3 regions of the Clostridium sp. B9 genome follow, and region 1 is predicted to be linked to each of the others. Evidence: riboswitches for the same ligand, from Rfam matches in the RefSeq annotation. Region 1 holds a riboswitch; each other region holds the start of a gene.
What was found. A riboswitch is a leader RNA that binds a small molecule or an ion and turns the genes downstream of it on or off. The one in region 1 is predicted to bind S-adenosylmethionine.

Region 1 (3,125 bases):
GGATGCTCACATGCTACTCACTTATTCAATGCTATGACTCCATTTACTCATAGAGAACCTGGTGTTGTAGGTGCTGTTTTTGATAGTGAAATAACTACTGAAACAATATCAGATGGTATTCATATAGCATATCCAAGTTTAAGAGTAGCTTATAAACAAAAAGGAACAGATAAGATGTTATTAATAACTGATGCTATGATGGCTTGTTGTATGCCTGATGGAATGTACTCACTAGGCGGTCAAGATGTTGAAGTTAAAAATGGAGCTGCGAGACTATTGACTGGTTCATTAGCAGGTTCTATCTTAACTTTAGATGTTGCAGTTAAGAACATATTCAACAATACAGACTATCCACTAAACGAAGTTATTAAAATGGCTACTTATAACGGAGCTAGACACTGTAAAGTAAATGACAGAAAAGGATTAATCAAAGAAGGCTACGACGCTGACTTAATACTTTTCGATGAAAACATAGATATCAAATATGTAATAGTTAACGGAAAACTAGTTCACCAAGCATAGAAAAAAATACCTACTAGATTAATTTCTAGTAGGTATTTTTCTATTTCGCTTTATTTTTAAATCACATAAACTTCAATTAATAATATATAAAGAACCAACTAAGGAATTCTTAATTGGTTCTTCTATATATTAAAGATTTTTCTTTATTTCTTCAACTTTATTTAAGTTTTCCCATGGAAGTTCAACATCTGTTCTTCCGAAATGTCCATAAGCAGCTGTTTGCTTGTAGATTGGTCTTCTTAAATCTAAGTCTCTTATTATAGCTCCTGGTCTTAAATCAAATACTTTGTTTATTATATTAACTATTTCAGCATCTGATATTTTTCCTGTTCCAAAAGTATCTACGATTATTGATACAGGCTTAGCAACACCTATTGCATATGCAACTTGAACTTCTAACTTATCTGCAACACCTGCAGCAACTAAGTTCTTAGCTACCCATCTAGCTGCGTAAGCTGCTGATCTATCAACCTTAGTTGGGTCTTTTCCTGAGAAAGCACCACCACCGTGTCTTCCATATCCACCGTAAGTATCAACTATAATTTTTCTTCCTGTTAATCCAGCATCCCCTTGAGGTCCCTCCAATAACGAATCTTCCTGTTGGGTTAATGTAGTACTTAGTTTCTTCATCTAATAACTCAGCTGGTATAACAGCTTTTATAACATGCTCCATTAAATCCTCTTGAATTTGCTCTTGAGTAACTTCTGGTCCATGTTGAGTAGATATTACTATAGCATCTATTCTAACTGGTTTATTATCTTCATACTCAACTGTAACTTGAGTTTTTCCATCTGGTCTTAAGTAAGGTAAAGTTCCGTTCTTTCTTACTTCTGTTAATCTTCTTGATAATCTATGAGCCATAGCGATTGGAGCTGGCATAAATTCTTCTGTTTCATTTGTAGCAAAACCAAACATCATACCTTGGTCTCCTGCTCCAACAGCGTCTATGTCAATTTTCTCACCTTCTCTTGACTCTAGAGCCTCATCAACCCCCATAGCTATATCTGAAGATTGCTCATCTATTGTAGTCATAACTGAACAAGTTTCACAGTCAAATCCATATTTAGCTCTGTCATAACCAATTTCTCTAATTGTTTCTCTTGCTATCTTAGGAATATCAACATAACAATTAGTTGTTATTTCTCCCATAACCATTACTAATCCTGTAGTAACAGCTGTCTCACAAGCAACTCTTGCATTTGGATCTTTATCAAATATAGCATCTAAAACTGCATCTGAAATTTGATCACATATTTTATCTGGATGTCCTTCTGTAACTGATTCTGATGTAAATAATCTTTTCATGTTTATATCGCTATTCTAACGTCTTTAGAATAGCTTATTCACCCCTTTCATATATCTTTTATTTAAAAACCCTAAATATTCTTACTAATTCATAAATTATTCTATCCAATTATTTAAAACAATATCTCTAATTAAACTGTCTAATAAAAACCATAATTTAATGCGCGCTGTTAAAAAATATTTTTTTATTAAACAAAAAAATCTCTTCTTAATCCTTTTATAGATTTAAGAAGAGATTCTAGTTATACACTAAATTTATCTTCTCTCATCTTGTAAAGAATTTTCTTTACCGGAATTGGCACCGTGGTGATTGCTCACTGGTTGCCGGGTTTCATAGGGCCTTGTTCCCTCCACCTCTCTGGATAAGAGTATATAAATACTAAATATTCTATTTTAATTCGATATTATTTTAAATAAAGAGACACTTTGATAAGTGTCTCTTGCTGGTGGTGGAAGAAGGATTCGAACCTTCGAAGTCGTCCGACAACAGATTTACAGTCTGCCCCCTTTGGCCACTCGGGAATTCCACCACATTTGGAGCTGATGATCGGACTTGAACCGATAACCTGCTGATTACAAGTCAGCTGCTCTGCCAATTGAGCCACACCAGCATAGTGTTTAATATTTTATTTTATAAATGGTGGTGGAAGAAGGATTCGAACCTTCGAAGTCGTCCGACAACAGATTTACAGTCTGCCCCCTTTGGCCACTCGGGAATTCCACCACTTGTGGAGCTGATGATCGGACTTGAACCGATAACCTGCTGATTACAAGTCAGCTGCTCTGCCAATTGAGCCACACCAGCACATTTATTAAATTTATTTAATGGTGGTCGCAACAGGGATCGAACCTGTGACCCCCTGCTTGTAAGGCAGGTGCTCTCCCAGCTGAGCTATGCGACCTTATTGGTGGTGGAAGAAGGATTCGAACCTTCGAAGTCGTCCGACAACAGATTTACAGTCTGCCCCCTTTGGCCACTCGGGAATTCCACCACTTATGGAGCTGATGATCGGACTTGAACCGATAACCTGCTGATTACAAGTCAGCTGCTCTGCCAATTGAGCCACACCAGCGCATTTATTTTTTTCTGTCGTTTTGGCTCACCGCCAATCGACAAGACTTAGTATATATTGTTACGCTGTTTATTTCAAACTTAATTTAAGGCCATTTAAAGCTATTATGTTAACTTATTTTTAATTTACTTTTAATTTCTATTATTTACTCCATTTTGCACTAGTTATTATTTTGCTTTATTTATATTAAATATTGTTCTCTATTAACTCAATATTAATATATG
Region 2 (3,125 bases), 510 kb from region 1:
GTTGAGTTTAGAACAGGGATTACAGATGAAAAGCCTGTAGAGGGAAGAAAATATACATTGACTCATTGTGATGAAACTGGAGAATTATTTCTCACAGTTGCGTTGACATATGCATATGATAAGATAAATTCAATGAAAAGAGACGAAGTTTTTGGAGAATGGAAGAGAGTAGATAAAAGATTTATATTTAAGATATATGTTTATGTAGATGGAAATGGTGGAAAAGCTGATGCTGCAAAAAGAGAAAGAATTTTTAGAAAAGAGTTACCACTTGCTTTATCTGCTATAAAGTATGGAGATAGAAAATTCTTAGAAGACAATAAGAATTTATTAGATAGTCCTATAATAGTTAGATTTATATCAGCTTATGATGAGTTTAATAAGATTGAGAATTATGGAACATTCAGAAATTATAATATAAGAGTTGATGAAACTCGTTTAGAAGGTAATGAGACTAAAGAAGAGCTTTATAAGCAAGAAAGTATTCTAGACGATAATGATCCATTTATAAACACTTTCATAGTAACTATTTTAAATCCTTATATTAAAGAGGAAGTAGTTAAGCTTTATGAGAAAGATGTTTACTATTGTTTAAAGGATGTTGAGCTGTTAGAGGTTGCTAAGATGGATACTGAAAACAAATGTGAAATGAATTATAAAGCATATGTTGGAGTAAAAGTCGGAGAAAATCAGCCACTATATAATAATTTTATAATTGAATTTTTTATTACACCTACTGGCATTTTGACAAAGAGTGTTAAAAATCCTAGATAAAAAAACTTTAATGATTTAATTAGTGGATAATATTGAATTTAGTGATTTAATACATTATAATTGGTTTAAAATTAAAAAATCGTGTTTATACATCTTTTATTAAGAATGGTGGAGGGACTGGCCCGATGAAGCCTAGCAACAGCTGATTATCATAAATCAGAATTGTGCTAAATCCTGCAGGAATAATCCTGAGAGATAAGAGATTATAGGTATATTTGTGTAGTTTTTTATTATGCATTTACAGCTATTTCTTTATCTTTTGGATAGGGAAATAGCTTTTTTATTTGGGGATATAATTTTAAAAGATGTATTAAATAAAAGGGGGCATTTAATAATGGGTAACAATTTTAGTAAAGAAACATTATGTATAAGGGGCGGGTTTAATCCTGATTCAGGAGATCCAGTAACTCAACCTTTAGTTCAAAGTACATCTTATAAATTTGAAAACTGTGATCAAGTTGCGAATCTTTTTGACTTAAAGGAAGCAGGGCATATATACACTAGAATAAGTAATCCTACAGTTAGTAATTTAGAAGAAAAGTTTGTAAGTCTAGAAGGTGGAGTTGGCGCAGTTTGTGTATCTTCAGGTCAATCAGCTACTTTACTAGCAGTTTTGAATATTTGTAAGGCTGGTGAACATATAGTAGTTCTATCAACTGTTTATGGAGGAACATTCAATCTTTTAGGAGTGACTTTAAAAAATTGGGGGATTGAAACAACATTTATATCACCAGACTGTAGTGAAGGTGAATTAAATGAAAGTATTAAAGATAATACAAAACTTATACTTGGAGAGAGCTTAGGAAATCCATCCTTAAGAGTTTTAGATATGAAAAAATTCTCTAAAGTTGCAAAGAAAAGAGAAATACCAATAGTGATAGATAATACTGTTGCAACACCTTACCTATTCAATCCTTTTGAACATGGAGCTAATGTTGTGGTTCATTCAACAAGTAAATATTCAGATGGTCACTCTCTGGCATTAGGAGGAATAATAGTTGATGGAGGTAATTTTAATTGGGAAAATGGAAAATTTCCATGTCTAGTAGAACCTGATGAGAGTTATCATGGAGTTAAATATGTTGAAACTTTTGGAAATGCTGCATATATAACTAAACTAAGAGTTACACTACTTAGAGACTTAGGATGCACAATTAGTCCATTTAATGCATATTTAACTAATATTGGATTAGAAACTCTTCATCTGAGAATGGAGAGACATAGTTCAAATGCATTGGCATTAGCAAAATATTTAGAGCGTAATGATAATGTTACTTGGGTTGATTATCCACTATTAGAATCTCATAAGGATTATGAATTTGCTAAAGAGTATTTAGTTAAAGGGGCATCTGGACTATTATCTTTTGGAATAAAAGGTGGTATAGAGGCAGCAAAGAAATTTATAGATAATCTAAAGTTAGCTCAATTAGTTGTTCATTTAGGTGATGTTAGAACAACCCTTCTTCATCCAGCTAGTACAACTCATAGACAATTATCTTCAGAAGATCTTGTTAAGGCTGGGGTTACAGAGGATTTAATAAGAGTTTCAGTTGGAATAGAAGGAATAGATGATATTATAAATGATTTTGAGCAAGCTTTTAATAAATTAGGTGATGAGTAAATGAGTTTATATTTAAAAACTTTGGAGCTAGAAGGAATCAAAACTTTAAACTCTAAGGAAATCTTTCTACAAAATGAGGCATATGATAATAAAAAACGAATTGGAATACTAAACTTAATGCCATTAAAAGGAGAGACCGAGGGGCATATATTAAAAATGTTATTAAGTTCTAAGGAAGAAATATTTGTTGATTTTATAAGGATTAAATCTCATAAATCAAAGCTTACATCACAGGAATATTTGAATAAAAATTATAGTACTTTTAATGAGCTTAAGAATAAATTGGATGGAGTTATAATAACAGGAGCACCACTAGAAACTTTAGAATTTAATGATATTTCATATAAAAATGAGTTAAGAGAAATAATTGAGTTTCTAAAGAATAATAAGCGACCAACCTTCTATATTTGTTGGGGTGCGCAAATGGCTTTGAATTATATTTATGGGGTTAGAAAAATCAATGTTAATAGTAAAATATTTGGGGTATTTTCTCATGAGGTTTTATTAGAAAATGAAATTTTAAAGGGTATAGAAAATGGTTTTAAATGTCCTCATTCAAGGCATTCAACCTTATGCAAAGAAGATATTATAAAAGATTCAAGGCTTAGGGTTTTAGCTGAAAGTGAAATAGGAGAGTATAGCTTATTAAAAGGAAGCTATAATGATTATTATGTTTTGGGGCACTTAGAATATGATAAGGAAGTTTTAAAGAATGAGTATCTAAGAGATA
Region 3 (3,125 bases), 990 kb from region 1:
TTTTCTATTTGCTCCAAATGTATTTGTTGTTATAATATCTGCTCCAGCTTCAATATAGCTTTTATGAATCTCTAATATAACCTCTTCATTCTTTATATTAAAAAGTTCTGGATTTTCTCCAACCTTTAATCCCATTTTTTGAAGCATTGTTCCCATAGCTCCATCAAAAATTTTAATCATAGCATTTCTTCCCACCTTTTCTGTAATTACATTTATTATAGAAACCACATTGCTCACAACTTCTAATATTTTTATTATTTTTAAACTTACTTACCCCTATTATTGCCGTAACTGATTTTCTTGGAATTAAAATATTACTCTCTGTGACATTTAATCCAATAGTCCTTGATGCATCCACAAGTTCTAAAAAATCCTTTTGAAACTCTATTGGAAAATCTCCATAACCAGGACTAAATCTTCCTCTTGTGAATTCCTTATTAGCTTTCACTTTTTCATCTATAGAATTTTCTATTTCATCACAAACACCTTCTATAGCAGCTGTAGAGCAAGCATCTAAAACTAAAGCTTTTAATAAATCTACCTTCCCATATCTTTTAATAGCCTTTTCTACTTCATATCCTAATGTAACTCCAATTAAAATAACTTTGTAGCATCCCTTTAAATATTTTTTTATAGAGATACCTAATAAATTCTTATTTGTATCCTTTATTTCTAATCCTACCTCATTTTCTTCTATAGTGTATTCTCTATAAGCTACCCTATAATCAACCAACTCCCTACATTCTTCCATACATTTACAAATTAAATCTAACTCCTCCACTTCACCTTTTATGCCTAAATATCTAATAACCTCTTTTTTATCTATATTATTAATCTTCATTTTGTTCCTTAAGACACCTCTTCCTTTTTATTGACCGAATCTATAATATTTCTTGTTCCGCTAACTATATTCCGTGCAACATATGAGTTATTCATTGTGTATAAGTGTACACCTCTAACTCCGCTAGATATTAAATCTATTATTTGCTCAGTTGCATAAGCTATTCCAGCATCTCTTAAAGCTTCTTTATCATGTTCATACTTATTTACTATCTTCATAAACTTCTTAGGGAATCTTGCTTTGCAAAGGGATAATATCCTCTCTATCTGTTTTTTATTTACTACAGGCATTACTCCCGCTTGAATAGGTACATTTATTCCCTTTATCTCACAATATTCTAAGAATTCAAAAAAAGTATTATTATCAAAAAATAACTGAGATATTAAGTGTTCTGCTCCTGCATCAACCTTTCTCTTTAAAAAATCTAAATCTACCTTTCTATTAGTTGCCTCTGGATGAATTTCTGGATAGCATGCTCCTCCAATATTTATCCCTTTAAAATCTTTAATATGTTTTACTAAATCTATGGATGAATCATAATCTGAAACTATATCATTTAATCCCTTATCTCCTCTTAAAGCTAAAACATTCTCTATACCACTATTCTTTAAAGCAGTCAACGTATCCTCAATATCATTTCTTTTAGCACCTATACAAGTCAAATGAGCTAAAGCCTCTAATTCATACCTATTTTTAATAATAGAAGCCAACTCTATAGTTCTATTGCTTTTAAAATTTCCACCTGCTCCATAAGTTACACTTATAAAATCCGGTCTAAGTTCCTGTATATTTTCTAAAGTATTATATATATTTTCTATGGGAGTAGTTTCTTTGGGTGGGAAAACCTCAAATGATAAAACAAATTCCTTCTTATTAAATATCTCTTTAATTTTCATAATATCCCTCCTAAAATAAAAAATGCCTAAAGGAAATAATCCTTTAGGCAAAAATCGCTCATTATAATTTTGTACTTATCTCTCAGTAAACCTGCAGGATTTAGCACCAATATAGTTTCATAGCAATGGTTAAAGATAAGTATTAAACATTATATTTAAATTAATTATATACAGACTTAATAATATTAAATTTATCTATAAATTGTATAAAGTCTATATCAATACTTAAAATATTGTTGCAATTATAAAACTATTGGTTGCTGGGTTTCACAGGGCCAGTCCCTCCACCTCTCATGATAAGAAATTATTCTATTTTGGTAAATTATAGTATAAGTTTTCTCATAAGTAAATATTTAATATTTTTTTATTATTATAAATTTTTACTAAGCAATATATTTGATATTTTTTTCAAACTGTTATAATATTACTTAGTAACTAGTAATGTTAAAGGGGAGAAATATATGTTTAGATCTATATATTGGTATGGTAAAGGCTATACTTGGACATTAATAAAGTCATTACCTGATGTTAAGAAAATAAATAAATTAGAAGAAGAAGGTAAATTAGAAGAGCGTGAAGAATATATTTATAAATGTACTAGAGGTATAGTTAAGAGCTTCTTAGACCATGCCAACATTAAAGTACATGTAGAAGGTCAAGAAAACATTCCAGAAGGACCAGTTCTTTTAGTTGGTAACCACCAAAGCAATATGGATATCCCTGTAGTTATGTACTATATTGATAAACCAAAAGGATTTATAGCAAAAAAAGAACTTGAAAAAATGCCTATATTAAAACACTGGATGAATTTTTCAAGAGGTATTTTTATAGATAGAGAACATCCTAAAAAAGCTATGGCTGGTATATTAGAAGGAATAAAATACTTAAAAGAAGGATATTCAATGGCTGTTTTCCCAGAAGGAACAAGAAGTAGAAGTAGTAAAATGGGAGAATTTAAAGCAGGTAGCTTTAAATTAGCAACTAAATCAAAGGTTCCAATACTTCCATTTACTATTGATGGAACATATAAAGTAATGGAAGCAAACCATTATTTCATAAAGGGTGGTCAAGAAGTTAACTTATATATTCATCCACCTATTTATACAGATAAACTTACTAAAGAAGAACTTGCTGCACTTCCTAAAAAAGTTGAAGATATTGTTAGAAGTAAACTTCCAAACCAAGGAAGATAACAAAAAATCCATGAGCCTAAAAAGCTCATGGATTTTTATTTATATTAATTCAAAACAGTTCCTTGTAATTCTACCTTAGCCTCACTTAAAGACTTTTCTTTAAAGAATTCCTCTGTTTCTTCTATAACTACTTTTCTAAGTCCTATAATACCTACAAGGTTTGGTATCGCCATTAATCCATTTACTATATCTGCA

Region 2: linked by a shared signal. The riboswitch ahead of ACQZHJ_RS17410 (O-acetylhomoserine aminocarboxypropyltransferase/cysteine synthase family protein) and the one ahead of metK (methionine adenosyltransferase) in region 1 are both predicted to bind S-adenosylmethionine.
Region 3: linked by a shared signal. The riboswitch ahead of metF (methylenetetrahydrofolate reductase [NAD(P)H]) and the one ahead of metK (methionine adenosyltransferase) in region 1 are both predicted to bind S-adenosylmethionine.

What each region holds. Positions count from the first base shown of each region.
Region 1 is NZ_JBNWKA010000003.1:3,342,652-3,345,776, forward strand. Features, by position in the region: gene nagA (N-acetylglucosamine-6-phosphate deacetylase) at 1-522, shown strand, start outside; partial or broken gene metK (methionine adenosyltransferase) at 652-1,828, opposite strand; SAM riboswitch class I at 2,091-2,197, opposite strand; tRNA gene ACQZHJ_RS14795 (tRNA-Tyr) at 2,273-2,358, opposite strand; tRNA gene ACQZHJ_RS14800 (tRNA-Thr) at 2,364-2,439, opposite strand; tRNA gene ACQZHJ_RS14805 (tRNA-Tyr) at 2,467-2,552, opposite strand; tRNA gene ACQZHJ_RS14810 (tRNA-Thr) at 2,558-2,633, opposite strand; tRNA gene ACQZHJ_RS14815 (tRNA-Val) at 2,655-2,730, opposite strand; tRNA gene ACQZHJ_RS14820 (tRNA-Tyr) at 2,735-2,820, opposite strand; tRNA gene ACQZHJ_RS14825 (tRNA-Thr) at 2,826-2,901, opposite strand; gene ACQZHJ_RS14830 (hypothetical protein) at 3,088-3,125, opposite strand, start outside.
Region 2 is NZ_JBNWKA010000003.1:3,849,619-3,852,743, reverse strand. Features, by position in the region: gene ACQZHJ_RS17415 (staygreen family protein) at 1-774, shown strand, start outside; SAM riboswitch class I at 868-976, shown strand; gene ACQZHJ_RS17410 (O-acetylhomoserine aminocarboxypropyltransferase/cysteine synthase family protein) at 1,109-2,395, shown strand; gene ACQZHJ_RS17405 (homoserine O-acetyltransferase/O-succinyltransferase family protein) at 2,396-3,125, shown strand, end outside.
Region 3 is NZ_JBNWKA010000003.1:2,351,948-2,355,072, forward strand. Features, by position in the region: gene ACQZHJ_RS10470 (homocysteine S-methyltransferase family protein) at 1-180, opposite strand, end outside; gene ACQZHJ_RS10475 (methionine synthase) at 173-841, opposite strand; gene metF (methylenetetrahydrofolate reductase [NAD(P)H]) at 850-1,737, opposite strand; SAM riboswitch class I at 1,810-2,040, opposite strand; gene ACQZHJ_RS10485 (lysophospholipid acyltransferase family protein) at 2,199-2,930, shown strand; gene ACQZHJ_RS10490 (alanine/glycine:cation symporter family protein) at 2,975-3,125, opposite strand, start outside.